DNA from 3 places in the Pseudarthrobacter sp. NPDC055928 genome. Region 2 is predicted to be linked to each of the others. Evidence: riboswitches for the same ligand, from Rfam matches in the RefSeq annotation. Region 2 holds a riboswitch; each other region holds the start of a gene.
The links. A riboswitch is a leader RNA that binds a small molecule or an ion and turns the genes downstream of it on or off. The one in region 2 is predicted to bind S-adenosylmethionine.
Positions count from the first base shown of each region.

Region 1 (9,697 bases), on a different contig from region 2:
GCATTACTGCTGGTGGGTGCACGCTTTACAGAGGGGCTGCACCTGGAGCATGTCGGTAAGCCGGTTCCGAGTCTGGACCACATCAACATGACAGTGGCAGTCCTTCGCGGCGTGGGCGTGTCCGTGGATGATTCCGTCCCCAATCACTGGGTCGTGGCGCCAGGAACCATCCGGGCGTTTGACCAGCGCATTGAGCAGGACCTTTCCAACGCCGGCCCTTTCTTGGCCGCCGCATTGGCCACCAGCGGCACGGTCCGGATCCCCAACTGGCCCACTGGAACCACGCAGGTGGGTGACCTCTGGCGCAGTATCCTTGCGGACATGGGCGCCACGGTCAGCCTGTCCGACGGCGTCCTCACGGTCACCGGCGGAGCTCAGATCAAGGGCGCCGACTTTGATGAAACCAGTGAGCTTGCCCCCACTGTCGCGGCGCTGTGCGCGCTTGCCAGCGGGCCCTCCCGGCTCAGCGGCATCGCACACCTCCGCGGCCATGAGACTGACCGGCTCGCCGCCCTGGTCGCCGAGATCAACCGGCTGGGCGGCGACGCCGAGGAAACCAGCGACGGGCTGGTGATCCGCCCGGCCAAGCTGCATTCCGGCGTCGTCCACAGCTATGCGGACCATCGAATGGCAACTGCAGGGGCGATACTGGGCCTCGCAGTGGAGGGCATAGAAGTAGAAGACATCGCCACCACGGCCAAGACCATGCCCGATTTCCCGCGGCTGTGGGAAAACATGATCGCGCAGGGCCAGGAACCCGGTACGCCGGGACCCGCTGGTAACGCATAGTGGCACGCAGCACTGACTCCTGGGACGAATCCGACGTCCGGATCCGCCCCAGCAAGAAGGGTTCCCGGCCCCGCACCAAGGACCGCCCCAGCCACGATGATGCCGTGACAGGACGGATCATTACCGTGGACCGCGGCCGATACACAGCGGTGGTCGGCGAAGATTCAGGGGAAGAACGCATCATCATCGCCGCACGGGCACGGGAACTCCGCCGGTCCCCCGTGGTCGCTGGCGACTTCGTTTCATTGGTGGGAGATGTCTCCGGGGAACCGGACACGCTGGCCCGGCTGGTCCGGATCCAGGACCGCAGGACGCTCCTGCGGCGCAGCGCCGATGATACCGACCCCGTTGAACGGGCAGTCGTGGCCAACGCCGACCAGCTCGTTGTTGTGGTGGCGGCGGCCAATCCCGAACCACGCACCGGCTTCATTGACCGTGCACTCGTCGCCGCCTACGACGCCGGCATCGAGCCGATCCTGCTGGTCACGAAAGCCGATGTCAAAGACCCTGCCGAACTTCTGTCGAACTACGAGCACCTGGACTTCCCGGTCATCATCAGCCGGACGGCCGACGCCGCTGCATCCGGCATCGATGCCCGCTCCGACGACGGGCTCTCGGCGCGCCTCGACAGCGATGCCGTCGCCCAGCTTCGGGCCTACCTCGATGGCAAGGTCACGGTGATGCTGGGGCACTCAGGCGTAGGCAAGTCCACCATGGTGAACGCCCTGACCGGAGCCGAGCGAGCCACTGGCGGAGTCAACGCCGTGACAGGCCGCGGACGCCACACGTCCTCCTCGGCCCTGGCCCTTAAGCTGGCCGACGCCCCTGCTGGAAGCTGGATCATCGACACCCCCGGCATCCGGTCTTTCGGACTGGCGCATGTCGACGCAGACCGCATCCTCCGCTCCTTTCCGGACCTGGAACCGGGCACGGATGCGTGCGAGCGCGGCTGCAAACACAATGCCAGCGCAGTCAATTGCGGCCTGGACTCCTGGGTTGCCGAAGGCCATGCGGGCCCAACCGGACCTGCCAGGCTCGCGTCCCTCCGTCGCCTGCTCGGCACCGATCCCCGCATGGAGGGGCAGGAAACCAAGGAATTGGGCAGCGTCAACTGACCCGCCCGGCCGGCTGGGACCAGCGCCCAGGCTGTTCAGGACGCCGCCCGAAGCCGGGGTCCCCAACCACACGGCGCTTTGACGGTAGTTTGGAACCATGATCCAACCCGCTTCGAGCTACAACGATGACCTGCGCCTGGCCCACGTGCTGGCCGATTCCGTGGACGACCAGACCATGAGCCGCTTCAAGGCACTGGACCTCCACGTCGAGACCAAGCCGGACCTGACCCCGGTCACTGATGCCGATAAGGCCGCCGAAGAAGCCATCCGTGGCCAGCTTTCCCGTTCCCGCCCCCGCGATGCGGTCCTGGGCGAGGAATTCGGCAGTTCAGGCCATGGCTCCCGGCGTTGGATCATCGACCCCATCGACGGCACCAAGAACTTTGTCCGTGGCGTACCGGTGTGGGCAACACTGATTGCGCTTGTGGACGAAGGCGAGCCCGTCGTCGGTGTCGTCAGTGCCCCTGCCCTGGGCAAGCGCTGGTGGGCTGCCAAGGGCGCAGGCGCCTACATGGGCCGATCGCTGGCTGCGGCCACCCGGCTAAAGGTCTCAGACGTGTCGAAACTCTCGGACGCTTCCCTGTCTTACTCCAGCCTGAGCGGCTGGAAGGACCGCGGGAACCTGGATGACTTCCTTGGGCTCACCGAAGACGTCTGGCGCACGCGTGCCTACGGCGACTTCTGGTCCTACTGCATGGTGGCCGAAGGCTCCGTGGACATCGCGTGTGAGCCGGAGCTGAATCTCTACGACATGGCGGCACTGGTCCCGATCGTGGTGGAGGCCGGCGGCCGCTTCACCTCCCTCGAGGGTGAAGACGGTCCGTTTGGCGGCAACGCGCTTGCGACGAACTCCATCCTGCATTCGGAAGTCCTCAAACGGCTCAACCCCGACCTGGACGACCTCCTATAGCAGCCCAAGTGCCGAATTATCAACGGCGGACGCCTCCTGATGGGGGCGTCCGCCGTCGTATCTTCGGATAACCATGGGTATTTCCATCCGCGCGTAACAAAAGCCTTAACATTCGGACGGGCTTCCTGCCCGCCCCGCCCATGTTCTACGCTCTTAACAGGTCACGAGTGCCAGCGCGAAACCCCGGTTTGCTGGCCGGCAACCCTCCATTCGCGGTGGGGTGCCCCGGGTGACGACCAGGCCGGTCCGGAACGGACCCGGCAAGCGCGGATTCCCGGGACAGGGAGTCCCTCTAAAGTGAGGTCTCTGTGACAACAGCCACCGTCTCCCCCAACTCCGCCGTCCGTACCCTGGCCGCAAACGACACCGCAGCCCTGTTCAGCGAACGGCTCGCCGTTGCCGGACGGCCGCTCTCCGCCGTCACCGGCGCCGAAATCCAGGCCCCGCTGATCCAGGGCGGCCACGTGCGTTACGCCAACCTGGACTACGGCGCCTCCGCCCCGGCCCTCTCGGTTGTCTCCGCCTACCTCAACGAGATCCTGCCGTTCTACGCCAGCGTCCACCGCGGCGCCGGCTACGCATCCCAGATCAGCACGTCCGTCTACGAGAACGCCCGGAACATCGTGCGTGACTTCGTGGGAGGCCGGCCCGGTGACTCCGTCATCTTCACCAGGAACACCACGGACTCCCTGAACCTCCTCGCCGGGTGCCTTCCGTCCGCGGACGGCCGCCCCACGGGGGAGGTTTTGTACCTCGACATCGAGCACCACGCCAACCTCCTGCCGTGGCAGGGCGTCCCGCACCGCAGCGTCGTTGCGGCCGACACCGTGGACGGCACCATCGAGGCCCTCGGTGCCGAACTGGAACAGGGCGGAATCAGCCTGCTCGCCGTCACGGGCGCCTCCAACGTCACCGGCGAAATCCTGCCCATCCGTGCCCTCGCCGCCCTTGCCCACCAGCACGGCGCCCGGATCGTCGTCGATGCCGCGCAGCTCGCGCCGCATCGCCGGATCAACATCAGCGCCGACGACGTCGACTACCTCGCTTTCTCGGGCCACAAGCTCTACGCGCCCTTCGGCGCAGGCGTCCTCGTGGGGCGGTCGGACTGGCTCGACGCGGGCACGCCGCATCTTGCCGGCGGCGGCGCAGTGCGGGAGGCCAGGCTCGACGGCGTCAGCTGGGCCACCGGCCCAGCCCGGCACGAGGGCGGTTCGCCCAATGTCCTGGGCGCCGCCACGCTGGCTCGCGCCACCCAGGTCATCGCATCGCTGGATCAGGACCGGTGGCACGCCCACGAGTCGGCTATCCGGTCGTTCCTGGTGGAGGGTCTGCAGAAGATCGAAGGCGTGACGGTACACCAGATCTTCAAGGACACCGATCCGGACACCGACACCATCGGCGTAGTGAACTTCTCGGTCGAAGGCTACGACGCCGGCCTGGTGGCTGCCTACCTGTCAGCAGAACACGGCGTAGGCCTCCGCGACGGCCGGTTCTGTGCCCACCCCCTGCTGAAGCGCCTGGGCCTCCCGTCCGGCTCCCTGCGGGCAAGCTTCGGCGTTGGGTCCCGCCTCGAAGACGCCCAGCGTCTGCTGGCTGGCATCGAGGAACTCCGCCGAACCGGCCTGGGCTGGGACTATGTGGTTGACTCGGGCCGCTGGGTTCCGGCTAACGACACCCGCAAATACCCGGACTGGGCACCCAATACGCCTGGCACGGCAGGCGCTGCCCCCTGCATCGACGACTGACCCGGGTTACCCGGCTCATGCGGTAAATTCGAAGGATACCCAAGGGCATCTGGCGAAGGAGGCTGCACGTGGCACGGGGTGGCCCCAAACTTGACGACGTACGCCGTCAGGAGCTTGGTCAGAGCTTCCAGGACGGAGGCGAACACTACGAACGCGTGCGCCCCGGTTACCCCGGCGATTCGGCCGACTGGCTTATTCCGGCGGGGGCCCGGGATGCCCTGGACGTGGGAGCCGGCACCGGAAAATTCACGGTCCTGCTGCTCGACCGCGGATTGATCGTTTCCGCCGTGGACCCCTCCACAGACATGCTCGACCAGTTGCGGATCCTGCACCCCGGCGTTGCGGCCACTGTGGGCACTGCCGAGGCGACGGGATTCGCGGACTCCTCATTCGACGTCGTCAGCGTGGCGCAGGCATGGCACTGGTGCGATCCACTGGCCGCCAGTACGGAGCTTTCACGGGTTCTCCGCGCCGGCGGAAGGTTGGGGCTGATCTGGAACCAGTTGGACACTTCAGTCCCTTGGGTTCACCGGCTTTCCCGCATCATGCACGCCGGGGATGTCTACCGGCCGCACTTCCAGCCGCCCTTGGGACCGGAGTTCGTGGAGCTGGAAAGCCATGTCACCCGCTGGGAAGACGCGCTCACCACGACAGAGATCATGGAGCTTGCCAAGTCGCGGAGCTACTACCTCCGTTCCGGCGATACCACCCGCGCCAAGGTCCTCGCGAACCTGGACTGGTACCTCCACGACCATCTGGGACACTCCCCCGGCGCGGGCCTGGGACTGCCCTACCTCACCCTGACATGGCGGGCCGCAAAAGCGTGACGCCCTCCGCGCAACGGGTAGGCTTGGTGTCGTGAAGACCAGCGCGCCCTCCTCCTCCATCGAGGACTACGTCAAGGTCATCTACTCCTTCACGGAGTGGCAGGACAAACCCATTACCTCCTCCCAACTTGCGCAACGGCTGGGTGTGGCAAACTCCTCCGTGTCCGAGATGGTCCGCAAGCTCAAGGACCAGGGCCTGGTGGACCACAAGCCGTACAGCGCAATCACCCTCACCGACGCCGGCGTGCGGCTTGCGCTCTCCATGGTCAGGCGGCACCGGCTGATCGAAACCTATCTGGTCCAACAACTTGGCTACAGCTGGGATGAGGTCCATGATGAGGCCGAGCATCTCGAACACGCCGTCTCGGACACATTTATTGAGCGGATGGCGGCGAAACTGGGAAATCCACTTCGGGATCCCCACGGCGACCCCATCCCCGGCGCCGATGGCACGGTCCGGATGCCACACGCCCACCTGATGAATGAATTGGATCAGGGACACACCGGCCGGATCACTCGAATCAGCGATGAGAACCCTGACTTACTCCGGTACCTGTCTGCCGAGGAAATCGACCTCGACGCCGATGTGGAGGTAGTGGGCCGCAAGCCATTTGGCGGGGCACTTGTAGTGCGAATCAGCTCCGCGGGGAAGACTCGGGAGTATGACCTCGCTGATGAAATCACCTCGGCCTTGTGGGTGCACAGCGACGCGCCGCACGCCGGCTGCGTCCTCGGAAACGGCTGAATGGCCGGCACTGAGGCACCTGGCTGGCGTGCATGGCTGGCGGTGGCCAGCGGCGGACTCCTCGGGACCGAACTCCGGTACGGCCTAGGCCTGGCCTTCCCTGATGCCGCGGGAATGATGCCCTGGACCACGCTGGGCATCAACGTGGCCGGGAGCTTTGTCCTGGCAGCCCTGACGACGTTCTGGATCGCAAGGCCCCGCACGGCTTTCTGGCTCCGGGCGGGGCTCGGGCCCGGTCTGCTGGGATCCTTCACGACGTTTTCCGCAGTGGTGTTCGCGGTGGATCAGTTCTCCCGTGCCAACCTCCACCTGGTGTGGATTGCGTACCTCGGCCTGTCACTTCTGCTGGGGTTCGGCGCCGCGGCCGCTGGCTGGAGGACGGGCAAAGTGCTGGCCGACCGCTCCGGAGCCCCTGCGTGATCGCCGCAATGCTGGTAGGCGTCTTCGGCGTGGCCGGTGCTCTGCTGCGCTTCGCCGTGGACAGCTGGTTCGCTCATCGGCCCGCCGCTACCTCCACGGGCCCGCGCGCCAAGGACGCCGCCGGTCGGACGCCGCAGCACTGGCCGTGGGCCACCCTGGTGGTCAACGTAGCCGGGTGCCTGATCATAGGGCTCTCCGTTGGAATGACAGGACGGCTGGGACTGCCCGAAGACCTCCATGCCGCTGTGGCAACTGGCCTCGCCGGCGGCCTGACTACTTTTAGTTCGTGGACAACCGCCACCATCAGGCTGCTGGCTGAATCCCGGATTGCCGCTGCAGCCTTGAACGTGGCGGCCAATCTACTCGCGGGATTCGCCGCTGCTGCTGTGGGTATCGCCCTTGCGTCCTAGCTGAATCAGCGCACTCTGTGCTTCCGGTTGCCTGGTGGGCGGCGGCGGCCTCTAACGCAGTCCCGTATCGTTGACTGTGATGATTAGCAGACGTGACGCGGCAATTGCCCTCGATGTACCCCTGGAGATGGCCCAACGCCACGGCATCCCAAAATGGCTGACGGAAGCCGACCTCGGCGAAATCCTGGACAACCCGCCGCCCTGGCTTGTCCAATCGAGGGCAAACCGCACCGGGAAGCGTCCTGTGTGGGTTCATCTGGAATGTGCCGTGTGCGGCTACGAGGAAGCGGCGCGGCCCAAGAAATGGTGGCCCGAGTTTACCTATGTCAGCTGCGGTCACCATGCTCCCAGTGAGCTGCCGCCCCCACGTCCGGGCTTTGTCCGCAGCGAGTTCGACGGCGTTGGGACCCGGTTTGTCGGCATCGCGGACGTCGCCGTCCCGGACTGAATCCGGGCATTTCCTTAAGGGCGAATCAGGCGTAATTTACGAGATGGGACGTACGCCGTCCCGCCTAATAAGGGAGCACGCCATGCCTGACAAGACACCTCACCAGAATCTGTCCAAGAAGCCGGTCAAGACCATCAAAGAGAAACGCGCCGAAAAGAAGGCCAAGAGCCCCATTGACGGCCCGCAGGATCCGGTCGCGCACCTGAAGAAGCGCCGGTAGCGGCCACTACCCGTTAGCCGCCATTTCTTCGGGCACGGCAACAAGGTCAGTTTCTTTGCCGTCCCTCAGCACCGCAATCCGCAGGGGCTGGCCGATAGCGTCGGCGAACAGCAGCTTCTGCAGGCTTTCAGCGTTGCTGACGGGACGGCCGCCTGCTGTCAGGATGATGTCACCCGCCGCCAGGCCTGCCCGGTCCGCGGGCGAACCTGCCAGGACCTCCACCACGCGCAGCCCGTCCCGCTGCCCTGTCCGGACCACGGCACTGGCATTTAGGCGGATGGGCGTGCTGACGACGCCAAGGTAGGCCCGGCGAACGCGCCCGTCAGCCAGCAACGCCGCGATGATCCTTCGCGTAGTTGCATTGATGGGCACCGCCAGCCCCAGCCCGGCACCGGCCACCGCTGTATTGATGCCGACAATCCGCCCGTGGGTGTCCGCCAGCGCACCGCCGGAACTCCCGGCGTTCAGGGCCGCATCCGTTTGGATAACGTCCTCGATCACCCTCCGGTTGCCTCCCGCCCAGACTGGGATCGCTCTGCCCAGGCCGCTGACGACGCCAGCAGTCACGGATCCGGCCAGCCCCAGCGGGTTCCCCACCGCAACGACGAGCTGCCCCACCCGCAGGGTTTCCGCGTCGCCGAACTCGGCGGGAGGGACTTTGGGCGCGCGGCCGCGCACAACGGCAAGATCGGACAATGGATCGGCGCCCACGAGCTCCAGGTCGGTGCGGGCACCGTCCGCGAAAACAGCGTTGCCTTGGCGGGTGCCGGCCACTACGTGGGAGTTTGTCAGCAAGTAACCGTCCTCCGTGAACAGCACCGCCGATCCGGCGCCCACACGAAATCGTCCATTACGGCGGTTTCCCGTCATTTCAATGGCGGCAACGTGTGGGGTGACTGTCTCAGCCACGCGCATGACCGTCTCCGAGTACGAGTCCAGAGGCCCGTCGTCGGACGCTGGTGAACCGGGCTTCCGCACCTGGTCCATGGCCCACCTCCTGGGGTTATGGCAGCCGATTGGCTCCGGACTGGCTGCTGGTCCTATTTGTCTCAACCATTCGGCCTGCCGTCCTACTCCCTGCGTGTCTACGCCGTGGGTGAACGGGGGGGAAATGACAGCGTCAGCTGCTGCATTGCGCTTAACGCGGAACGGCCCGGACCAAGGTCCGGGCCGTTCCGCGTGCCTTGCGGCATCGCAAAATGTGGAGATGGGGGGAATTGAACCCCCTAAGAGGGTGCGTAAACACAGTACTTTTAAGTACATCCAGTCCATAACAGCCATTAAGGCAGGGTAAAGATGGGTAACGAGGTCAAAAACTCTTTACTCCGTAAACACCCATGTTTACGCCGTCAACAGGTCCCAGACTCACCACATTCACCAGATTCACAAACATTCACCCCACACAAAAAGGCCCCCACCGAAGTGAAGGCCCTCTGCTTCGTCACTAGTCCTGCTGCTCAAGCGCCTCAATGTCTTTCAGTAAAGCTCCAGACGGGTTCAGCCGGCGCAGTTCCTCAAAGAGTGCACCCTTCTCCATCGGACGCCTGATGCCAGGGGCCTGCATGTACGGCGCCGCAGCTTCGAGTGCGGCGTGTGCGTGCGTAATGAACTCAGCCTTTAGGGCATCACTGCGCGATTCCCAATCCATGCCAGTCTGACTCTGAAATATAGCTCTGGCAGTCGCCTCCACGGCTTCTTCGGGGATCACTTCGGCGCTCCTAGGCTGATGCCATTGTCTGCGAATACTGCTTTGAGGTCCGCGTGTGCAATGTCATCCACGGCTACCCATCCCGGACAGGTGCAGTCTTTCTCGGGGGATGATCCGTCACCACCACAATCCGGGCAGGTTGTGCGTATTGGATGCGCCGCCTCCACAGCCTCCGCGGGTATCACTTTGAGTAGTCCACTTCGATAGTTCCTTCTGGAGCCGTCCATCCCGAGAGCTTGAGCGCGTTCAGGATCTTTGTCGTGATTAGCCAGGGTTCAGCAAGGTATAGGTGCTGCATTCGCTGTACTGCTTCGTAGGCGGTCAACTCAGCAACGTTCTCACGGGTCGCGTCCGCTGCGT
Region 1 covers NZ_JBHJZH010000002.1:210,512-220,208, forward strand. The annotation lists gene aroA (3-phosphoshikimate 1-carboxyvinyltransferase) at 1-789, shown strand, start outside; gene ACFC25_RS04080 (ribosome small subunit-dependent GTPase A) at 789-1,904, shown strand; gene hisN (histidinol-phosphatase) at 2,002-2,814, shown strand; SAM riboswitch class IV at 2,974-3,087, shown strand; gene ACFC25_RS04090 (aminotransferase class V-fold PLP-dependent enzyme) at 3,123-4,559, shown strand; gene ACFC25_RS04095 (class I SAM-dependent methyltransferase) at 4,628-5,386, shown strand; gene ACFC25_RS04100 (metal-dependent transcriptional regulator) at 5,418-6,131, shown strand; gene ACFC25_RS04105 (fluoride efflux transporter FluC) at 6,132-6,551, shown strand; gene ACFC25_RS04110 (fluoride efflux transporter FluC) at 6,551-6,961, shown strand; gene ACFC25_RS04115 (hypothetical protein) at 7,041-7,409, shown strand; gene ACFC25_RS04120 (hypothetical protein) at 7,492-7,629, shown strand; gene ACFC25_RS04125 (trypsin-like peptidase domain-containing protein) at 7,636-8,616, opposite strand; gene ACFC25_RS04130 (hypothetical protein) at 9,074-9,277, opposite strand; gene ACFC25_RS04135 (hypothetical protein) at 9,519-9,697, opposite strand, start outside.
Region 1: it holds a riboswitch for S-adenosylmethionine, as region 2 does, so the genes downstream of both, ACFC25_RS04090 (aminotransferase class V-fold PLP-dependent enzyme) here and ACFC25_RS14750 (homoserine O-acetyltransferase) in region 2, are expected to answer to the same signal.

Region 2 (9,697 bases):
CGGGCCCATGTCAAAGGAGCCTTGAATGTCCGACGGATGGTCTTTTGAAACCCGCCAGATCCACGCCGGCCAGGAGCCGGACAGCGCCACAGGGGCGCGTGCCCTCCCGATCTACCAGACGACGTCGTTCGTCTTCCCGAGTGCCGAAAGCGCCGCCAACCGCTTCGCGCTCGCAGAATTGGCACCGATCTATACGCGGATCGGCAACCCCACCCAGGACGCCGTGGAGCAACGGATCGCCAGCCTGGAAGGCGGGTTGGCTGCCCTCCTGTTGAGCTCGGGGCAGGCGGCCGAAACCTTCGCCATCCTCAATATCGCCGAAGCCGGGGACCATGTGGTGGCAAGCCCCAGCCTTTATGGCGGCACGTACAACCTGCTGGGGTACACGCTGAAGAAGTTCGGCATCTCGGTGACGTTCGTGGAGGACCCGGATAACCTGGACCAGTGGCGCGAGGCCGTCCGCCCGAACACCAAACTGTTCTTTGCCGAGGTCGTGTCCAACCCGCGCCAGGATGTCCTCGATATCGAAGGGGTGTCCCGGACCGCCCACGAGGCCGGCGTTCCGTTGGTGGTGGACAATACGCTCTCCACGCCGTACCTCATACGCCCGCTGGAGTGGGGCGCCGATATTGTGGTCCACTCGGCCACCAAATACCTTGGCGGACACGGATCGGCGATCGCGGGGGTGATCGTGGACTCCGGCAACTTCGACTTCGGTCAAGACCCGGATAGGTTCCCTGGTTTCAACACCCCGGATCCCACCTACAACGGGCTGGTCTATGCCCGTGACCTTGGCGCCGGCGGCGCCTTGGGCGCCAACCTGTCCTACATCCTCAAAGCCCGCGTCCAGCTCCTCCGAGACCTCGGCTCCGCAGTATCGCCCTTCAACGCCTTCCTCATCGCCCAGGGCCTGGAGACGCTGAGCTTGCGGGTGGAGCGGCACGTTGAGAACGCCGTTGCGGTGGCGCAGTGGCTGGAAGCCCGTGACGACGTCGAGTCGGTAGCGTACGCGGGGCTGCCTTCGAGCCCCTGGTACGAGCGCGGACGCAAGTACGGCCCCAAGGGCACAGGAGCCGTGGTGGCCTTCAACCTGGCCGGCGGGGCCGAGGCGGGCAAGCGGTTTGTGGACGCCTTGGAGCTCCACAGCCATGTGGCGAACATCGGCGACGTCAGGTCCCTGGTCATCCACCCTGCGTCCACCACCCATAGCCAGCTCTCCCCGGAGCAGCAGGCAATTGCGGGCGTTACGCCGGGGCTGGTCCGCCTCTCCGTGGGCATCGAACACATCGATGACATCCTGGCGGACCTGGAGGCAGGTTTCCGGGCGGCCAAGGCGGCTCTCTAAGGCGGTTTCAGCGCCGGATTCCCGGCCCCGGGAGTCCGGCGCCCGGCAGGAGAGGCATTGTGGAGTCACAAACCAGTCACACTCTTAGCCAGATCCGGGGCTGGTTTCGTACACTCGGAGAAGGTCATGAGTGCCAGCGACAGCCCCGGCTTGCTGGCCGGCAACCCTCCTTTCGCGGCGGGGTGCCCCGGGTGAAGACCTGGCCTGCCGGTCATTCGACGGCGGGCAAGCGCGTAGAAAAGGTCTCCACATGACGATTACCGTCTCCCGTACCGCAGTACCCGAAAACGGCGTGGTCCGTTACGCCAGCATCGGCGGCCTTGAATTGGAAGCGGGCGGATACCTGCCCGAGGTCACGCTCGCCTATGAAACGTGGGGAACGCTCAATGAGGACGGCTCCAACGCCGTCCTCATTGAGCACGCCCTGACCGGCAGCACGCACGTGACACGCGGTGACAGCGACGAGCCGGGCTGGTGGGAGCAACTTGCCGGTCCAGGCGCGCCGGTGGACACGGACAGGTTCTTTGTGGTGTCCATCAACATTGTGGGCGGCTGCTACGGTTCCACCGGGCCGTCCTCGCCTGCTCCCGACGGCCGGCCCTGGGGTTCCCGCTTTCCGCTGGTGACCCTCCGTGACAGCACCGCCGCCGAGGCCCGGTTGGCGGACCAGCTGGGCATTCGGAGCTGGTACGCGGTGCTGGGCGGTTCCATGGGCGGTGCCCGTGCCTTGGAGTGGGCGCTCATTTACCCCGAACGGGTGGAGCGTTGCGCCGTGATCTCGATCGGTGCCGCCAGCACCGCCGAGCAGATCGCCTTTGCGCAGGCCCAGACGCTCGCCATCCGCCAGGACGCCAACTTCAACGGTGGCGACTACTATGGAGGGCCTTTCCCGGAGGACGGGCTGGCCCTGGCGCGGCGGATCGCCCACATCACCTATCGATCAGCCCAGGAGTTCGATGGGCGGTTCGGGCGGACGGCCCAGACTCCCGAAACGCCGCTGCGGGCAGCCGCGCTGGGGGACCGTGGGCGCTACCAGGTGGAGAGTTACCTTGACCACCAGGGCAGCAAGCTTGTCCGCCGCTTTGATGCCAACAGCTACATCGCCATCACCGAGGCCCTCATGAGCCACGACGTCTGCCGGGGGAGGGGAACCCTCAACGAAACCCTGGCGAGGGCGTCCGCAAAGTTCTTTGTTGCCGCGGTGGACTCGGACCGGCTTTACTTCCCGTCGCAGTCGCAGGAGCTCGCTGCCGCGCTTCCGGGAGCCGTGGATGTCCACGTTATCGAAGCGCCCATTGGCCACGACGGCTTCCTGACGGAGATCGGCCAGCTGGGGAGCCAACTCCGGAAGAATTTCCTGGTCTGACCGGGCGCCTCACGGCGCCACGAACGTTCCGGAAGCCTAGGAAGCCGGCTGGTCAGCCGTCCATGATTTCGGAGCGCCGCTTCATGTATTCGTCCACGGCCATCTCGCCGTTGCTGTACTGCTGGTCCAGTTCCGCGAGTTTGCGGGCCCGGTAGCCTTGGGGGGCCGACGGCGGCGGGGGAGTTGCAGGGGCGGCAGGCTTTTGGGGTGCCTCCGCTGCCTGTCCCGGCACAGGCTGGCCGTAGGGCGGGAACTGCTGGTCTGCGGGCGGCACTGGCATCATGGGCGGCAGCGGCTGGCTGGGCGGCAGGGGCTGCGGGCCGTTGATCTGGCGGAATCCGCCGCTCATGTAATCCTGCTGCGTGTAGCCGTCCCGCGGCTGGCGGCTCTGGGGCCCGGGGAACTGGCCCCCGCCCGGAAACTGGTCGGGGTAACGCCCGGAAAAGCTCTGGTCCTGGTTCCGCTTGTTGACGGATTTCCGGTACATCCGCATCGCCATCGGAATCAGGAACGACAAAATGATGATCCAGAAGAACAAGCTGTTCACGGTGTAACGCCTCTCATGTGTGTCCTTCCAGCTTAGCCCCGGACGGCACCCGGACCGCGGGGATGCCCAGGAAAGCCGCATACCTGTCCACGGCGTCGCCGATGGCAACGTCCAGCGCAGAGCCTGGTGCCGGATCGGTGGAGGCGAACAGCCGGATATCCAGTTCGCAGCGGCCCGAAAGCAGTGTGTGCCGCCAGGAGCCCGCCATCCGACCGTCCAGCAGCACCACGTGCATCAGGGCACCGTCGACAGGAAGCGCCGGGGCGGAGCCGCCCAGGTAGTGCCTTGTTGCGGAGTAGCCCATCACATATTCGTCGTAGCACTGGATGAGGTCGATCCGAGGTCCGCTGGGCTGGCTGCCGGTCTCGTCACCGGAGCCGCCAGGCCCGGCATTGTGATAGAACACCACGCCGTCAATCGCCGTTGTGCCGAGGGCCCCGGGATCCCGGTCCAGGGCAAGAAGCACGCCCTGCCGGACATCGGCCATCGTGAGCCCCGACCAGTCGGCGCAATCTTTGACCGTCGCGGGGCCGCGGCTCGTGAAATACCGCACGGCGAGTTCGGCCAGCGCGTTTTCCCGGGTGGGAACTTTCACAGGTCCCGCCGGGACCCGCTCGTCAAAGTGGGCGTAGGTCTGCTTCAGAGCACCGCCCCGGCTCCGCACCGGCGAACCACTCACCAGCACGCCGCTGATTTCGGCGTGCATGATCAGGTAGGCGAGTTCCAGTCCTTTTCCCGCGTAGCCGGCAGACTGAAGAGTGGCCGCGAGCTGTTCCCGGGTCTTGTGGTTTCCGCCGGCGACGGCCCTGGCCAGCACCTCCCCGCTCCGGGCGGCCACGGCGGCGTCGATGCCGGTGCGGCGGTACATGCCTGCATTGCCTTGGTGGAGCCGGGGCGCGGACAATGCCAGCAGCCACCGCAGATCGTCCCGGTGGACGAAATGCCAGGTGGGCCGGAGGATATGCGTGCGCAGGATCCGGCCGTCTGCTACGGCCTCCTCGACGTCCGCGGCCGTGGCGGCTGGTCCTCCATCGGTGGAACGGTCCAGGTCCCCGAAGGTGTGCTGCGAGGCGCGCTGCGCCAGGCTCCAGCGGGCGTAGGGAAATTCCTGTGCCTGCACGGCCAGCAGCTTGCGCAGGGCAGCCTCGGGAGATTCCGCGGCCGATCCCCGGAGCATCTGGGACCGGAGACGCAGCCGCACCACCGTATCCGGTTCCATGGCCATCCCCCGTTGCACCCTGCCGGCCCCGGGCCGTTCCGCCGCTAGTGCCGGCCCGCGTCGGTGGAACCGAGCGGACCTTCACCGGATCCCAAGGGGACGCCCGGACCGAACACGGGTCCCGGCGTCGGGCGCTTAGCGGTGATCCCATCGCCGGAGGAACGGTGACGGAGCCTCCGCACTACCCACGGCACAAAGTATTCGCGTGCCCACACAAGGTCCCCGGTGCGGGCCTCACGCCAGGTGCGGGGTGGCAGCGGCTTGGGCTGCAGCGGCTCCAGTGTATGGCTGACGTTGAGTGCGTCCAGGACCATGGCCGCGATGGTGTGGTGTCCCAGAGGAGAGAAGTGCAGCCGGTCCTCGTCCCACATCTGCGGGTCGCTGAGCTGCCGCAGGGACCACATGTCGGCGATGATGGCGTCATGCCGGGCCGCGACGGTCCGCAGGTTCTCGTTATAGATGGCCACCTTGCTGCGGACCCGGCCCAGGACTGACGACCCGGTGTCCGGGCCGTTGAAGAGCACCACCGTGGCTCCGCCCATGCCCAATATCTGCACCACAGAATCGAGCTTCTCCGCGAGGGCGTCGGGGTCGCCGCCGGGCCGGATGAGGTCGTTCCCGCCGGCCGACAGCGTCACCAAGTCAGGCTTCAGGGCAAGGCACGGTGCAAGCTGCTGGTCCACGATCTGCTGGAGGAGCCTGCCCCGCACGGCGAGGTTGGCGTAGGCGAAATCCTCCTGGCCCCGGCCCAGCTCCTCTGCTACCCGGTCAGCCCAGCCGCGGTAGCCACCGGGGCGGGACGGTTCGGGGTCGCCGATCCCCTCCGTGAAGGAGTCGCCCATGGCCACATAGCGGGTCCAGGGATGGGATTCCACAGCGGAAGGCGGGTTCTGCATGGCTTTGGCTTCACTCACGGTCCTATCCTGCCTGTTCGTTCTCAAGCTACGCCAACGTAGGTTGTTACCGTCGGGTAACTGTAAGAATGGAAACCATGACTGAAGCCGAAGTATTTCCTGCCCCTGTTGTTTTGTGGTCCCAGCCCGAGGACCAGCGTGACGGAAAGCCGTTGCTGGTGCTGCTGCACGGGTACGGCGCCAACGAGCAGGATCTCCTGAGCCTTGCAGACATGCTGCCGGCGGACTTTGCGGTGGCTTCGGTGCGTGCTCCGATGGCCATGGGGCCGGGCTTTACCTGGTTCCCGCTGACGGCGTCGATCGACTACTCCCTGGACGCCGTGAAGAGGGCCTCCGGCTACCTACTGGAATGGATTGACACCATTAAGGTTGGCCATCCCTCGGTGACGCTGCTCGGCTTCTCCATGGGCATGGCCATGGCTACCACGCTGCTGCGGCAGCGCCCCACTGACTTCGCTGCCGTCGTCGGCCTTTCCGGCTTTGCGATTGACGCGGGCGATGATCCCACGTTCCGCGACTCCGAACTGGATGGCAGCATCCCCATGTTCTGGGGCCGAGACCAGCAGGACCCTGTGATCACCCCGGACAAGATCGACTTCACCATGGGCTGGGTCCGCAAGCACGTGAAGCTCACGAAGGTGCTCTACACGGGCATGTGGCACGGCATCAACCAGCAGGAAATCGGGCACGTGTCCGAGTTCCTGACGCACGAGGTCCTGAAGAAGTAAAGATTACTGAGCCAGAAAAGCGGACGACGGCGGCGCGCGGCCGCAGTGTCCGGCCCGCCGCACGCCGTCGGGAATATCAGGCCTGCGGCGCGACGACCTTCACGGTCTGACCGTTGACGGTGACGGTGTCGCCGTTGCGCAGCTGGCGCCCGCGGCGGTCATCTATATCCCCGTTGACTTTGACGAGACCGTTCTTGATCAGCTCGGCTGCCTCCACGCCGTCCTCCACGAGGCTGGCAAGCTTCAGGAGCTGGCCGAGGCGGATCATGCTGTCGCGGATGGGGATCTCTTCAATATCCGGGTTGCTCATACAAGCAATGATGCCTGACGTAAGGTGAATTCAATGACCCACACCCCCCGGCTGCCGTTGCTGGCAGGCCTTCCGATGGCAGTCGGAGCAGGCCTGGCGATCCCGGTCCAGGGAAGGATCAACGGCGCCCTCGGTGCCAGGCTCAATGACGGGATAGCCGCGTCCGTGGTGAGTTTCAGCACAGGCCTGGTCCTGATGGTGCTGATTTCGCTGGTCCTGCCTAAGGGGCGCGCCGGCCTGGCAAGGATCGTTCCCGCCGTCCGCAGCCGCGCCTTTCCTCCCGTTTATGTCCTGGCCGGCGGAATTGGGGCGCTCTTCGTCTTTGCCCAGTCCTTCACGGTCGGGCTCCTGGGCGTTGCCCTGTTCACCGTGGCCACCGTGACCGGCCAGACCCTGAGCGGCCTGCTGGTGGACCGTCTGGGCATCGGCCCTGCCGGCAAGAAGCCGGTGACCGGCATCCGGATCATCGGTTGCGTCCTGACCATCGCCGCTGTGGCTTGGGCTGTGTCCCCGCGGTTCGCAGCGGGGTCCGGGTCCGGTACAGCGGCCGACGGCGGCCCCGCCGCCTTGCTGCTGCCGCTCCTGCTCCCCGTGGCGGCGGGTTTCCTGATGAGCTTCCAGCAGGCCATGAACGGAACCGCCACTGTCCACTACGGCACGCCCATCGCCGCGACGCTGGTCAACTTCGTGGCAGGCACTGTGGTGCTGTGGACCGCCTGGGGAATCAAGGTTGCGCTGGCAGGGCCGGGAAGCCCGCTGCCGGGGGAGTGGTGGTACTACGTCGGCGGACCCATGGGCTGCGTGTTCATCGGACTCGGTGCTCTTCTGGTCCGCAGCCTCGGGGTCCTGGTCACCGGGCTTGGCATGATCGCCGGGCAACTGCTGGGTTCCCTTGGCCTTGACCTCCTGGTCCCAGCTCCGGGTACCATCGTGGCGCCCGCCACCGTGCTGGGCACCATCCTCACGTTGGCCGCCATCGTCTTGGCCACACTGCCCTGGCCCCGGGGCGCCTTCCGGAGGTAGCGGCCGGTAGGCTAGGACACGCAGCTTTCTGCAATGTTTCCTTCGCCCGCCCCGCCCGGCCACCAGAGGTGTTTCGCCCACGGTGATTCCGGGGGCCAGATAACCCGCGGACCGCACCCAGCGGCCCTGTAGAAATTGGAGTTCCACCATGGCACCAAAATCCGTTCTCGATCAGGTCATTTCCCTCTCCAAACGGAGGGGCTTCGTGTTCCAGGCCGGTGAGATCTACGGTGGTTCACGTTCTGCATGGGACTACGGGCCCCTTGGTGCCGAGTTGAAGGAAAACATCAAGCGCCAGTGGTGGCAGTCCATGGTCCGCGGCCGTGAGGACGTAGTTGGCCTGGACTCGTCCGTCATCCTTCCCCGCCAGGTCTGGGAGGCCTCCGGCCACGTTGACGTCTTCTCAGATCCGCTGGTGGAGTGCCTGTCCTGCCACAAGCGGTACCGCGCGGACCACCTCGAGGAAGAGTACGAGGAAAAGAAGGGCCGCCCGGCCGAAAACGGCCTGAAGGACATCGCCTGCGCCAACTGCGGCACCCGCGGCGAATGGACCGAACCGCAGGAATTCTCCGGCCTCCTCAAAACCTTCCTGGGCCCCGTCGCCAGCGACGAAGGCCTGCACTACCTGCGCCCGGAAACCGCGCAGGGCATCTTCGTGAATTTCAACAACGTCCTCACCACCTCGCGCAAGAAGCCACCGTTCGGCATCGGCCAGATCGGCAAGTCCTTCCGCAACGAGATCACACCCGGAAACTTCATTTTCCGCACCCGTGAATTCGAGCAGATGGAAATGGAATTCTTCGTAGAGCCCGGCACGGACGAGGAATGGCACCAGTACTGGATGAAGGAGCGTATGTCCTGGTATACCGGCCTGGGCATCCGTGAGGACAACCTGCGGTTCTTCGAGCACCCGCTGGAGAAGCTCAGCCACTATTCCAAGGGCACCACCGACATCGAATACCGCTTCGGCTTCCAGGGCTCGGAATGGGGCGAGCTCGAGGGCATCGCCAACCGTACGGACTTTGACCTCTCCACCCATGCCAAAGCCTCCGGCACGGACTTGAGCTACTTCAACCAGGCCACCAACGAGCGCTACACGCCTTACGTGATCGAGCCCGCCGCCGGCCTCACCCGGTCCTTCATGGCGTTCCTGATCGACGCCTATACCGAGGACGAGGCTCCCAACGCCAAGGGCGGCGTCGATGTCCGCACTGTCCTGAAGCTGGACCCGCGCCTCGCCCCGGTCAAGGCAGCCGTGCTGCCGCTGAGCCGCAACGAGGACCTGTCGCCGAAGGCGAAGGACCTGGGCACGCAGCTGCGCAAGAACTGGAACATCGACTTCGACGACGCCGGCGCGATCGGCCGCCGCTACCGCCGCCAGGATGAGATCGGCACCCCGTTCTGCATCACCGTGGACTTCGACACCCTGGACGACCACGCCGTGACCATCCGCGAGCGGGACACCATGACGCAGGAACGCGTGTCCCTGGACAAGGTGGAAGGCTACCTGGCCGCCCGCCTGATCGGCGCCTGAGCATGGCCATCGAATACCGCGAGTGGCGAGAGGGCGATGACCTCGCGCTCCTGGAAATCTGGGGCGATCCGGAAACCTTCCAGGCCGGCCAGTTCCGCGGGGCCCTGACGGTTTCCTCAGCAGGTACGGATGGGACTCCCTGGCGCCGGACCATCGTGGCCGAGGACGTCATTGACGGCGTCGGCATTCCGGTGGCGGCAGGCGTGGTCTACGAGGCTTCGCTGCACCCTGAACGCCTGTGGGCTTACATCGAAGTGGCGCGGGACCACCGCCGGTCAGGCATCGGTGCCACGCTCCTGACCATGCTCCGCCGCGAAGCCGAACACGCGCCGTCGGGCGTCACCAAGCTCCGCGCGAAGGTCCAGCCCGGCAGCCCCGGGGCCGCGTTCGCCGAAGCCTTCGGACTGTCGGCCATCCAGCGTTCCCGGCTGGTGGTAGTGGAACCCGGCGCCCTGAAGCTGCCGGTTTTCCCGGCCAAGGACGACGGCGGCCGGCCCGCCAACGACGAAAACGCCGGCTCCGACGTTGTCATGGATCTCGCTACCGGGTCCGTCGAGCTGACCGATGTGGTGGGGCGGTACTACACGTCCATCCACGACTGGGATTCACCGGGCGTGCTGTCCATGGGGCAGGTGCAGAAGCTTTTCCTTGACGACCTCACCGGCGCCCACGGTGCGATCGTGCTGCGGGCCGAGCCGGAGTCCGCCTTTG
Region 2 covers NZ_JBHJZH010000011.1:121,809-131,505, reverse strand. The annotation lists gene ACFC25_RS14755 (bifunctional o-acetylhomoserine/o-acetylserine sulfhydrylase) at 26-1,345, shown strand; SAM riboswitch class IV at 1,468-1,583, shown strand; gene ACFC25_RS14750 (homoserine O-acetyltransferase) at 1,596-2,711, shown strand; gene ACFC25_RS14745 (hypothetical protein) at 2,764-3,258, opposite strand; gene ACFC25_RS14740 (winged helix DNA-binding domain-containing protein) at 3,272-4,477, opposite strand; gene ACFC25_RS14735 (SGNH/GDSL hydrolase family protein) at 4,522-5,373, opposite strand; gene ACFC25_RS14730 (phospholipase) at 5,469-6,119, shown strand; gene ACFC25_RS14725 (RNA-binding S4 domain-containing protein) at 6,196-6,429, opposite strand; gene ACFC25_RS14720 (DMT family transporter) at 6,463-7,452, shown strand; gene ACFC25_RS14715 (glycine--tRNA ligase) at 7,601-8,986, shown strand; gene ACFC25_RS14710 (GNAT family N-acetyltransferase) at 8,989-9,697, shown strand, end outside.

Region 3 (9,697 bases), on a different contig from region 2:
GTACGGCGCCGTGGACCGCGACGGCACCATCACCCAGGGCGGCTACTCCACGCACGTGGTGGTGACCGAGGACTTCGTAGTCACCATCCCGGAAGGGATCGAGCTCGACGCCGCCGCTCCCCTGCTGTGCGCGGGCATCACTACGTACTCCCCGCTGCGGCACTGGGGCGCGGGCCCCGGTAAGAAGGTCGCCGTCGTCGGCCTTGGCGGCCTCGGCCACATGGCCGTCAAACTCGCGCATGCCATGGGCGCGGAGGTCACGGTGCTCTCCCAGTCGCTGAAAAAGCAGGAGGACGGGCTGAGGCTCGGCGCGGACCACTACTACGCCACAAGCGACGAAACCACGTTCACGGACCTGGCCAACACGTTCGACCTGATCATCAACACCGTCAGCGCACCGATCGACATCAGCGCCTACCTGCAGCTGCTGACCCTCGACGGCGCCCTGGTGAACGTGGGCGCTCCGGCCGAGCCGCTCCCGGTCAACGTCTTCTCACTGATCCTGGGACGGCGTTCCTTCGCCGGATCAGCGATCGGCGGCATCCGCGAGACCCAGGAAATGCTCGACTTCTGCGCCGAACACAGCCTCGGCGCCGAGATCGAGGTCATCCCGGCGAGCAAGATCAACGACGCCTACGAACGCGTGCTGGCGTCCGACGTGCGCTACCGGTTCGTCATCGACACCTCAACGCTCTAACCCTCGGATGCGGCGGGGAGCCTGCGTCTTTTTGCAGGTTCCCCCGCCGCGCCCGCGGAACCGGCCGCTGCCGGAAGCGGGGCGCAGCTCCCAACCGGGCGGGCCCAACCCCCTTTTGGACCGGCCGCAGGAGCCGTAGGGTGTGGTCCATGACCTCCACCGAAGTGCCTGATGACAAATTGACGTTCGACGAGTGCTGGGAACTGCTGGCCGATGAGACCCTGGGGCGGATCGCCGTCATCGTGGACGACCATCCTGAGATCTTTCCGGTGAATTTCGTGCTGGACCGCCGGAGCCTCGTGTTCCGGACCTCCGGGGTTACCAAGCTTTGGGCAGCGCTGACGGAGAAGCCGGCAGCGCTGGAATGTGATGGTTATGACCCGCACACAGAAACAGCCTGGAGCGTGGTGGCCCGCGGCGACATTGAAGTGATCGAGGACCCGGAAGACAAGGCCGCCGTGGACAACCTCAACCTGGAGCCCTGGCACCCTGGCGCGAAGAACCACTACGTACGGCTCACACCGCGCGCCCTGACCGGGCGCCGTTTCAAGGTCAACAAACCGGACGTCTGGAACACAAGGCTGTCCGACCGCCGTCGCGCTTCATTCGAGTAGTACGACGGCGCGTTGCCGAGTTCATTGGCGCCGCAAGCTCATGGTGTTGCGGCGATTGCCCGGGAAAGTTGCGTCTCCAGCCCGGACAGCAGAATGGTGATCCCCTGATCGAGTTCCGCCTCGCCGTCGTAATCAGCCAAGACCGGCGCCAATGCCCGGAGCCGGGGGAAGTCCTTGGCCGGCAAGCGATGCAGCCCCAGCCGTAGGAGGGCTTCGTTTTCCTCCGGGTCCACGATGAACTCCTGGAGCTCGTTGAGGATGTGGCCGTAGAGGAAGCCGTAGTACGCCCGGTACACGTGCAAGGCATCCGTGGGCGTGAACCCGGCGTCGATCAGCAAGCCCAGGATCTGCTCCAATGGCCGCACGGTACCCAACGGCCGCAGGCCCAGGGGCGTGGAGAGCGGCCGTGTCACCAGCAGGGGAATAACGTTTGGGTGGCGGAGTGCCAGGAGCCGCAGGTCGTGGGCAATGCGGCGCAACTGCGCCTTCCAGTCGGGATCGGCCGGGAAGATGGCGAGCTCATTGAGGACCATCTCGGACACCCCGTCCAGCAGGGCGGCGCGGTTCTCTGCGTAGCGGTAGAGGCTCATTGGATCGCGTTCCAGCACCTGCCCCAAGCGGCGCATAGTCAGCGAGTCGAGACCCTCGGAATCCACGAGTTCCAAGGCCGCGGAGAGCACCAGTTCCCTGCTCAGGCGCGGCTTGGGGCTCGCCATTTCATTCTCCGGACTCTTCGGGGAGGGCATGGAATTCCATCCTGTGCGTTGTAGCGTCGGCTGGGATAAGAAAAAATAAAGACGCTTGCCTAATACGTAGTCTACGCGTAAAGTCTACGTTGTAGAGCAAAATGTAGGCGCGGGTTTCAGACAAGGGACCGCGTTGCTGGCTGGACAGGCCAGCCAAATCAAACTCTTAGCCAGTCCGGACTCCGTCCTGGCAAACGAATACCCTGAATGCCCACGTGCACGGCGTTGAGGTTCGCGCTGCTGTAGCCGAACGGCGGCACCAACTGCACCTGGCGAAAGAGAAGCCGATCATGGCACATTCGCAGTTCGACAAATTCCTCCGCGAAGCTACAACGTGCGTCGGTGAGCCTGATGTCACCCTTGCCCGGGATCCCCTGTATGGCCTTTACACCAGCTGGTGTTTCCTCAATCAGCAGACCCCCCGCGCCGAAACCACTTTCTGGGCTGCCATGTCCCGCCGGATCGACCCCGACCAAAACGGCTTGCGCATGAAGGGCCCGGCAGCAGCTGATTACATCCTGACCAGTTATCCCGGCCTGGTCTAGGCCCCATGGAGAAACCCTTCTGCACTTACCTGCCACGGGATTCTTTCCAGCCACGGGGCGGGCGGCCGTGGTGCGCAGACTGTGACACCGATTCCTACCTGGCGGTGGACTCGGTGGTGGTTCTCGATGCGCGCAAGAACACTTTGGCGGCCGCCGTCAGCTGCTCGCAGTGCCGGGGCTCCCGCGTCCTGGCAACCACCTCTGAGCTCATGGCCGCCGTGCTGGCGAGGGCATCACACCAGGCTGCGACGTGAACAGCCTCACCGCCGAAACAGCCACCTGACAACGTCCATCCCGCCTAGATCCTGCGGTCCCGAAGAAGCGGGCGCAGGCGACCGGCTGGCTGGCAGCACTGGAAGGGCCGGGACCACCCGGCCCTTCCTGCGTTCCATTCCTGGAGTTACTGACCCGGCCTACTTCCCGGAGGCGGCGGGATACGCCGCGTCAACCTCCACCTCAACCAGCCATCCGTTCACCGGCAGGTTCTCGATCTCCAGCGCGAACCGCGACGGCCTGGCCGGGTTCACCACAAACGGATCGGCCGGCGCGGCCGAACCCAGCGGAACCTTGACCGGGGCGCCGTCGGAGAGGCTGGTGTTTGCGAAGTACTGCCGGTACGCGCGGTTCCAGCCGTCAAAGTCGGCCTTCTCAGCACCCGCAGCATTCTGGAGGAAGACGCGCATAGTGATGACGTCGTCGTAATCCAGACCCGCCTGCGCGAGGTTCTCGCCGATCCGGCGCAGGGCGTTGATGCCCTGCGCCTCGGTGACTGTCACGCCGGCGGGGAGCACCCCGTCCGGAAAGACGGCCGTGTCGATGTACCGCTGTTCGCTGCCCGCGGGCGCTGCAGTATTCAAGGCCGAGGGACCGAGGCCGCTGGTCTTGTAGATGGCCGTGTTCGCCCCGATGGCCACCCCTGAAGCGATCATCGGGTTGTCCTGGCCAGCCGGCAGGTTGGACACCGTGGTTCCCGGTTTGGGTGATGTGAGGTCCTGGAAGACTGCCGGCCCGGCAAAAGCGGCGGTGGCCGTGAGGCAAAGACCGGCAACGCCTGCGGCGATCAGGGAAGTGCGGCGGATCATCGGCTTCTTTCTGGGATTCGGGGAATTGTTGGTGTGATGTTCCTGAAGCGGGTTCAACCGGCCACCGCCGTTGCCACCCGGGTGTGCAGCGCCGTGACGGCCGCGCGGGCGGAGGTCATGGCTCCGTGCTGCCAGGCGATGGCATGACTCAGGTGGTCACCGGCGAAGTAGATGTTGCCGGTGGGCTCCAGCAGCTTGGCGTACTTGGCGTCCGTCTGCGAGGGCCATCCCACCCACGCGCCTTCCGAGAACTCGGTGCTGCTCCAGTCAACCGAGAACGACGCCGCAACGTCCTTCCGGTACACGTCACCATGGATCCGCGCACCCTGGTCAAGGGCACGACTGAGCCTTCTTTCCGGAGGCAGCGCCTGGTAGATGCGGGCGTTGGCGCCGGTGTTGTAGTAGCCGACCATGGTGCCGCGCTGGCCATGGAAGCCCGTGGACGGGTACCACATGTTGCCCAAGTCGATGTTGGTGTTTGTAATGCCGCCGTAGATGCGGTGGTCCTCTTCCCACCACCGGCGCGAGTACTCAATGCCGATCTTTCCCGCGTCGCTGGGGGTAGCGAACTTCAGCGCGTCAATGACGTCGGCCGGCAGGTTGCCTGGGATCTTGGCGGCAATGTGCGGCGGCAGCGTGCAGACCGCGAAATCGGCCTGCAGGGTCTGGGTCTGGCGGCCCGGATTGGTGTAGTCCACGGAAACGCCCGCCGAAGTGTTGTTCAGCGACAGGACCTTGGCACCGTAGATAATCTTGTCCTTCCCGATGGCCGCTTCGAAGGCGTAGGGGATCCGATCCATGCCGCCCACCGGCTGGAACATCATCATGGCCTGGTCCCAGCCAAATTCGAACGAGAAGTAGTTGCCCACTCCGCTGGCGAACACATCGGTCAGGGCAGCGGGCGCCAAAGGTGTGCCCGCCTCCATGCCCGCGCCCGGCGCGACGGAGTAGCCCTTCCTGCCGCTGCCGGAGTATTTGAAGCTGGCGGCGGCGTCACCGGGGACCTTGGCGCCGATGGCACCGAAGTTGCCTAGGAAGGAGATGAGATTTTCCTTGTCCGTGGGACTCAGGTAGCTGTCCAGGGAGCCCTGGTCGGTGGCCTTCGCGAGGAGCTCGGAGACATAGCCGTACACGTCCGCCTTGGCCGCACGGTGCCGGACCGGAGTATTGGACAGTTTGGTGCTGCCTTCGCGGAACAGGTAGCCGTCAGCGTTCTGGTTGGTGAAGGGCTCGATGGCGACGCCGAGTTCCTTGCAGTAGTCCAAGGTGATGTGGTGCTGCGGAATCCGGCCCGGCCCGGCATTCATGTACTGGTCTTTGGAGAACGTGGCGCGCTGTGCGATCCCGCCGAGGTCGGTCTCCTCCGTGCCGCCGCGGACTGTCCAGTTGCGTCCGCCCGGCCTCATCCGGGCTTCCAGGATGGTCACTTTGTAGCCCGCCTTGCCCAGCTCATAGGCGGTAGTGAGCCCGGCGATGCCGCCACCCAGCACCACCACGGACTTCCCTGCCCCGTTCAGGTCGCCTGCCCGCGGAGCGGCGAAGGCCGGCGTCGCCGAATCGGGCGCAAGGCCCATGGCCTCCATGGTCTGGTACATGACACCGGCGCCACCCACCATGCCCACATAGCGGAGGAAATTCCTGCGAGTCGCACTTTCCATATTGTTTTCCCTTTTCTGTCGGACGTTACGAAGGGAGCGTATTGATTGAGTGTTTCGTCAAATAGCGTGACAATTTCGTGGCGGTGCCGTTCATATTTCGGTAAAGTAAACAGACTTTACGCTGGGTAAACGCCATGTCAGCGTTCCATTCCCCGCCGCCACCGCCCGTGACATACTTGAGGAAAATGCACCGCGGGCGCGCATAGACGTCGCCCCGAGCCTCGCCTCCACCGAAAGGCAGCATCATGGTCAACGACGCCACGGCCAACACTTTCCCGGCCCACGAGGACCGCACTGCCGTCATCCTCGGAGGTGCCCGCACCCCTTTCGGCCGTTTCCGCGGCAGCCTGTCTTCCCTCTCCTCCAGCGAACTGGGCGCACATGCGATCCGCCATGCGCTGGAACGCGCAGGTGTGGCGCCGGGGCACGTACATGCGGTAATCGTGGGGCAGGTCATCCAGGCAGGAGCCGGCCAGGGACCGGCCAGGCAGGCAAGCCTGGGGGCAGGCATCGGCTGGGATGTCCCCACGGTCACCATTAACAAACTCTGCCTCTCCGGGCTGACCGCCGTGATCGACGCGGCCCGGATGATCCGCGCCGGGGAGGCTGATTTCGTCGTGGCCGCCGGCCAGGAATCCATGACCAACGCCCCGCACCTACTGCCCCGCCTGCGTACCGGCGTGGCCATCGGCGATACCCCGCTGGTCGATTCCCTGAACCACGACGCCCTCCAGGATCCCATCTCCGGAATCCTGCAGGGCGCCGCCACCGATGCCGGCAATGCCGAGCGCGGCATCAGCCGCGGGGAGCAGGACGAAGTTGCCGCCCGCTCCCACCAGAGGGCCGAAGCAGCGCGGAATGCAGGACTGCTCGCCGAAGAGATCGTTCCCCTGGATATCCCGCAGCGCCGCGGCCCTGCCGTCACCGTCGATGCCGATGAGGGGATCCGGCCGGGCACGACGGCGGAGGCCCTGGCGGCGCTTAAGCCCGCCTTCTCCACGGCCGACTCAGCCACCATCACCGCAGGTTCCGCCTCTCCCCTCTCCGACGGCGCGGCCGCCGTCGTGGTGGCCAGCAAGGCGGCCGCCGAACGGGCGGGGCTCACCTGGATTGCCGAGATCGGCGCCCACGGGCAGACAGCCGGGCCGGACGGCTCTTTGCATTCCCAGCCGTCGCGCGCCATCGAAAGAGCACTCCGCGCAGAAGGGATTTCGGTGGAGGACCTGGACTTGGTGGAAATCAACGAAGCGTTCGCCTCGGTGATCATCCAGTCAGCCCAGGACCTTGGCATTTCTGCGGAGAAGATCAACGCCGAGGGCGGGGCGATCGCGCTGGGCCACCCCGTCGGCGCCTCGGGGGCACGGCTGGTCCTGCACCAGGCCCTGGCGCTGAAACGGCGCGGCGGCGGCATCGGCGTCGTGGCCTTGTGCGGCGGCGGCGGCCAGGGCGAGGCCCTCATCCTCAGGGCCTGACGCCCGTCCCCACGGGCGTCGCCGCTGCTCAGGCCCCGGTACCCGCCAGTATTAGCAACGGCACCAGGCGCTCGGCACACGAGACCAGGACAAGCGTCCTGGGCCCCGCGCCGGCCCGGTTGTTAACCCCGGTGTCGTCGCACCAATCCAGGTTGTACGGGTGCGCCCCCACTGCCGCCTTGCCGGGAGCCGCGCCCGGCGGGACGGTGAACACGAAAGTAAACGCGCCGTCGTCGCTCATGGGTGCGAGTTCCTCCAGCATCAGCGATCCAAAGGCGTCCCGCACCGTCACCTGGACCTGCGCGTTTTGCCCGTAGCGGGCATCGCAGTTGGTGTCCTGCGCGCTGACCGTAACCTGCTCACCGGGTTTGGCTTCCGACGGCGTGACTGTGTACGCGGGCGGCATGCAGGGCGGCGGCGCGAAGACGTCCCGGCACCCACTCAACCCCGTGGCCACCGTGGCCAGTACGAGGAATGCAGCGGCAGTCCTCAAACGCGCGAATACAGCCAGTCCCCGCCCAGATTTCCCCATGGACTGATTGTCCCGTCCGCGTGACGGCCGCGGAAGCACGTGTTGGTTACGGAACATGACGACGGCGGCGGTGCGGCCAGGCGGGCCAAGTGTTACGTTTTTGAGGAGTAATGAGAACCGGCGCCAAGCCCTGACTGGCCGGTCGGCAACCCTCCCTTTCGCGGCGGGGTGCCTCAGGTGAATACTCGGCATATCGACATTCGAGTTGCAAGCGTGAGAGAAGGAGATCCGTCGTGTCTGACGCACCTGCCCCTGAAGAAAAACTGTCGTACCGGCTCATCACAGGCCCGGACGACCGTAATTTCTGTGAGCGGATTTCCACCGCCCTGGCCGAAGGCTATGTCCTGCATGGCAGCCCGGCTGCCACGTCCAACGGCGGCCAGGTGATTGTGGCGCAGGCACTCATCCTCCCGGCCGCCATCGCCAGTGCGGACGCCGCCGTCGCCACCGCTGTGGAAGACCTTGAGTTCGAAGGCGAGGGCCACGCGTGAGCTACGCCGGAGACCTCACCCCGCAGGAAGCCTGGACCAAGCTGGAGCAGGGCGCCATCCTGGTGGATGTCCGCACCGAGGGTGAGTGGGCGCACATCGGCATCCCTGACACCAAGGCAACCGACAACGACCCCCTGTTCATCCAGTGGACGTTCCCCGGCGGCATTCCCAACCCCGAGTTCCTCACCGACCTGAGGCAGCAGGCGCCGGAGGACACCGGCACCGAACTCCTGTTCATCTGCCGCTCAGGCCAGCGCTCCATCTCCGCTGCCATCGCCGCAACCCAAGCCGGCTTCACCTCCTACAACGTCCTGGAGGGCTTCGAAGGCGAACCGGACCGCTACGGCGAGCGCACCGTCAACGGCTGGAAGAACCGCGGCTTGCCAACCAACCTGGGAAAGAACTAAGTGACCTTCAACGAAGATGCCGCCGGCTGGAGCCCTGACACCCAGGCCGTCCGCGGCGGGCTGGACCGCACCAACTTCCAGGAAACCACCGAACCGGTGTTCCTGAACTCCGGATTCGTCTACGAGTCCGCCGCCGCAGCGGAGCGCGCCTTCACCGGCGAGGACGAGCGCTTTGTCTACTCCCGCTACGGCAACCCGTCCGTGGCCACCTTCCAGGAACGGCTCCGCCTGCTCGAAGGCACTGAAGCGTGCTTCGCGACGGCGTCGGGAATGTCCGCCGTGTTCACCGCCCTGGGTGCCCTGCTAGCCGCTGGCGACCGCGTAGTGGCAGCCCGCTCACTGTTCGGCTCCTGCTTTGTGATCCTGAACGAGATCCTGCCCCGCTGGGGTGTTGAGACGGTGTTCGTCGACGGACCGGACCTGGAGCAGTGGCGTGCGGCCCTGTCGGAGCCCACCACGGCAGTGTTCTTCGAATCGCCGTCCAACCCGATGCAGGAAATCGTGGACATCGCCGCGGTCAGCGAACTGGCGCACGCCGCCGGCGCTACCGTCGTCGTCGACAACGTCTTTGCCACACCCCTGCTGCAGCGCTGCGGCCAGCTCGGCGCGGACGTGATTGTGTACTCGGGCACCAAGCACATCGACGGCCAGGGCCGGGTCATGGGCGGCGCCATCCTGGGCACCAAGGAATTCATCGACGGGCCGGTCAAGCAGCTCATGCGGCACACCGGCCCGTCGCTGTCCGCCTTCAACGCCTGGGTACTTACCAAGGGCTTGGAAACCATGGCCCTGCGCGTGAACCATTCCTCAGCCACGGCGCTGCGGCTGGCCGAATGGCTCGAACAGCAGCCTGCCGTCAGCTGGGTCAAGTACCCCATGCTGAAATCGCACCCGCAGTACGAGCTCGCGGCCAAGCAGATGAAGGCCGGCGGGACCGTCCTCACCCTGGAGCTCGCGACGACGGACGGCCGCTCCGGCAAGGACGCCGCCTTTGCGCTGCTGGACGCGCTGCGGATCATCGACATCTCCAACAACCTGGGCGATGCCAAGTCCCTCATCACGCACCCGGCCACCACCACCCACCGTGCCATGGGTCCCGAAGGCCGCGCCGCCATCGGCCTCAGCGACGGCGTGGTGCGGCTGTCCGTGGGCCTTGAGGACGCGGACGACCTCATCCGCGACCTGGAACAGGCGCTCAAGCAGATTTGATCGGCGCCTGCTTACGGGGCGGAATTGACCACTGAGGTCTCAACCGAGGTCCAAGCGGTCGCTGTTCCGGCTGGGAAGGTCTCGCCAGCTGTTAGCGTGACCACTCGTTCTCCGATCAGCAGCCCTGTGTCGGGATCAATGATGATGTCCGTCCGCGTTTCCCTGTCCGGATGCTCGATCCCGATCGCTGTGCCTACCTTGCCGTCTAGGTTCGCCTCCTTGTCTACGACGGTGACTCCGGGAA
Region 3 covers NZ_JBHJZH010000013.1:31,081-40,777, reverse strand. The annotation lists gene ACFC25_RS15975 (NAD(P)-dependent alcohol dehydrogenase) at 1-697, shown strand, start outside; gene ACFC25_RS15970 (pyridoxamine 5'-phosphate oxidase family protein) at 847-1,311, shown strand; gene ACFC25_RS15965 (TetR/AcrR family transcriptional regulator C-terminal domain-containing protein) at 1,350-2,057, opposite strand; gene ACFC25_RS15960 (hypothetical protein) at 2,348-2,602, shown strand; gene ACFC25_RS15955 (hypothetical protein) at 2,608-2,856, shown strand; gene ACFC25_RS15950 (Rid family hydrolase) at 3,016-3,684, opposite strand; gene ACFC25_RS15945 (flavin monoamine oxidase family protein) at 3,738-5,342, opposite strand; gene ACFC25_RS15940 (acetyl-CoA C-acyltransferase) at 5,588-6,814, shown strand; gene ACFC25_RS15935 (hypothetical protein) at 6,843-7,346, opposite strand; SAM riboswitch class IV at 7,453-7,566, shown strand; gene ACFC25_RS15930 (DUF1737 domain-containing protein) at 7,580-7,837, shown strand; gene ACFC25_RS15925 (rhodanese-like domain-containing protein) at 7,834-8,244, shown strand; gene ACFC25_RS15920 (O-succinylhomoserine sulfhydrylase) at 8,245-9,453, shown strand; gene ACFC25_RS15915 (hypothetical protein) at 9,465-9,697, opposite strand, start outside.
Region 3: it holds a riboswitch for S-adenosylmethionine, as region 2 does, so the genes downstream of both, ACFC25_RS15930 (DUF1737 domain-containing protein) here and ACFC25_RS14750 (homoserine O-acetyltransferase) in region 2, are expected to answer to the same signal.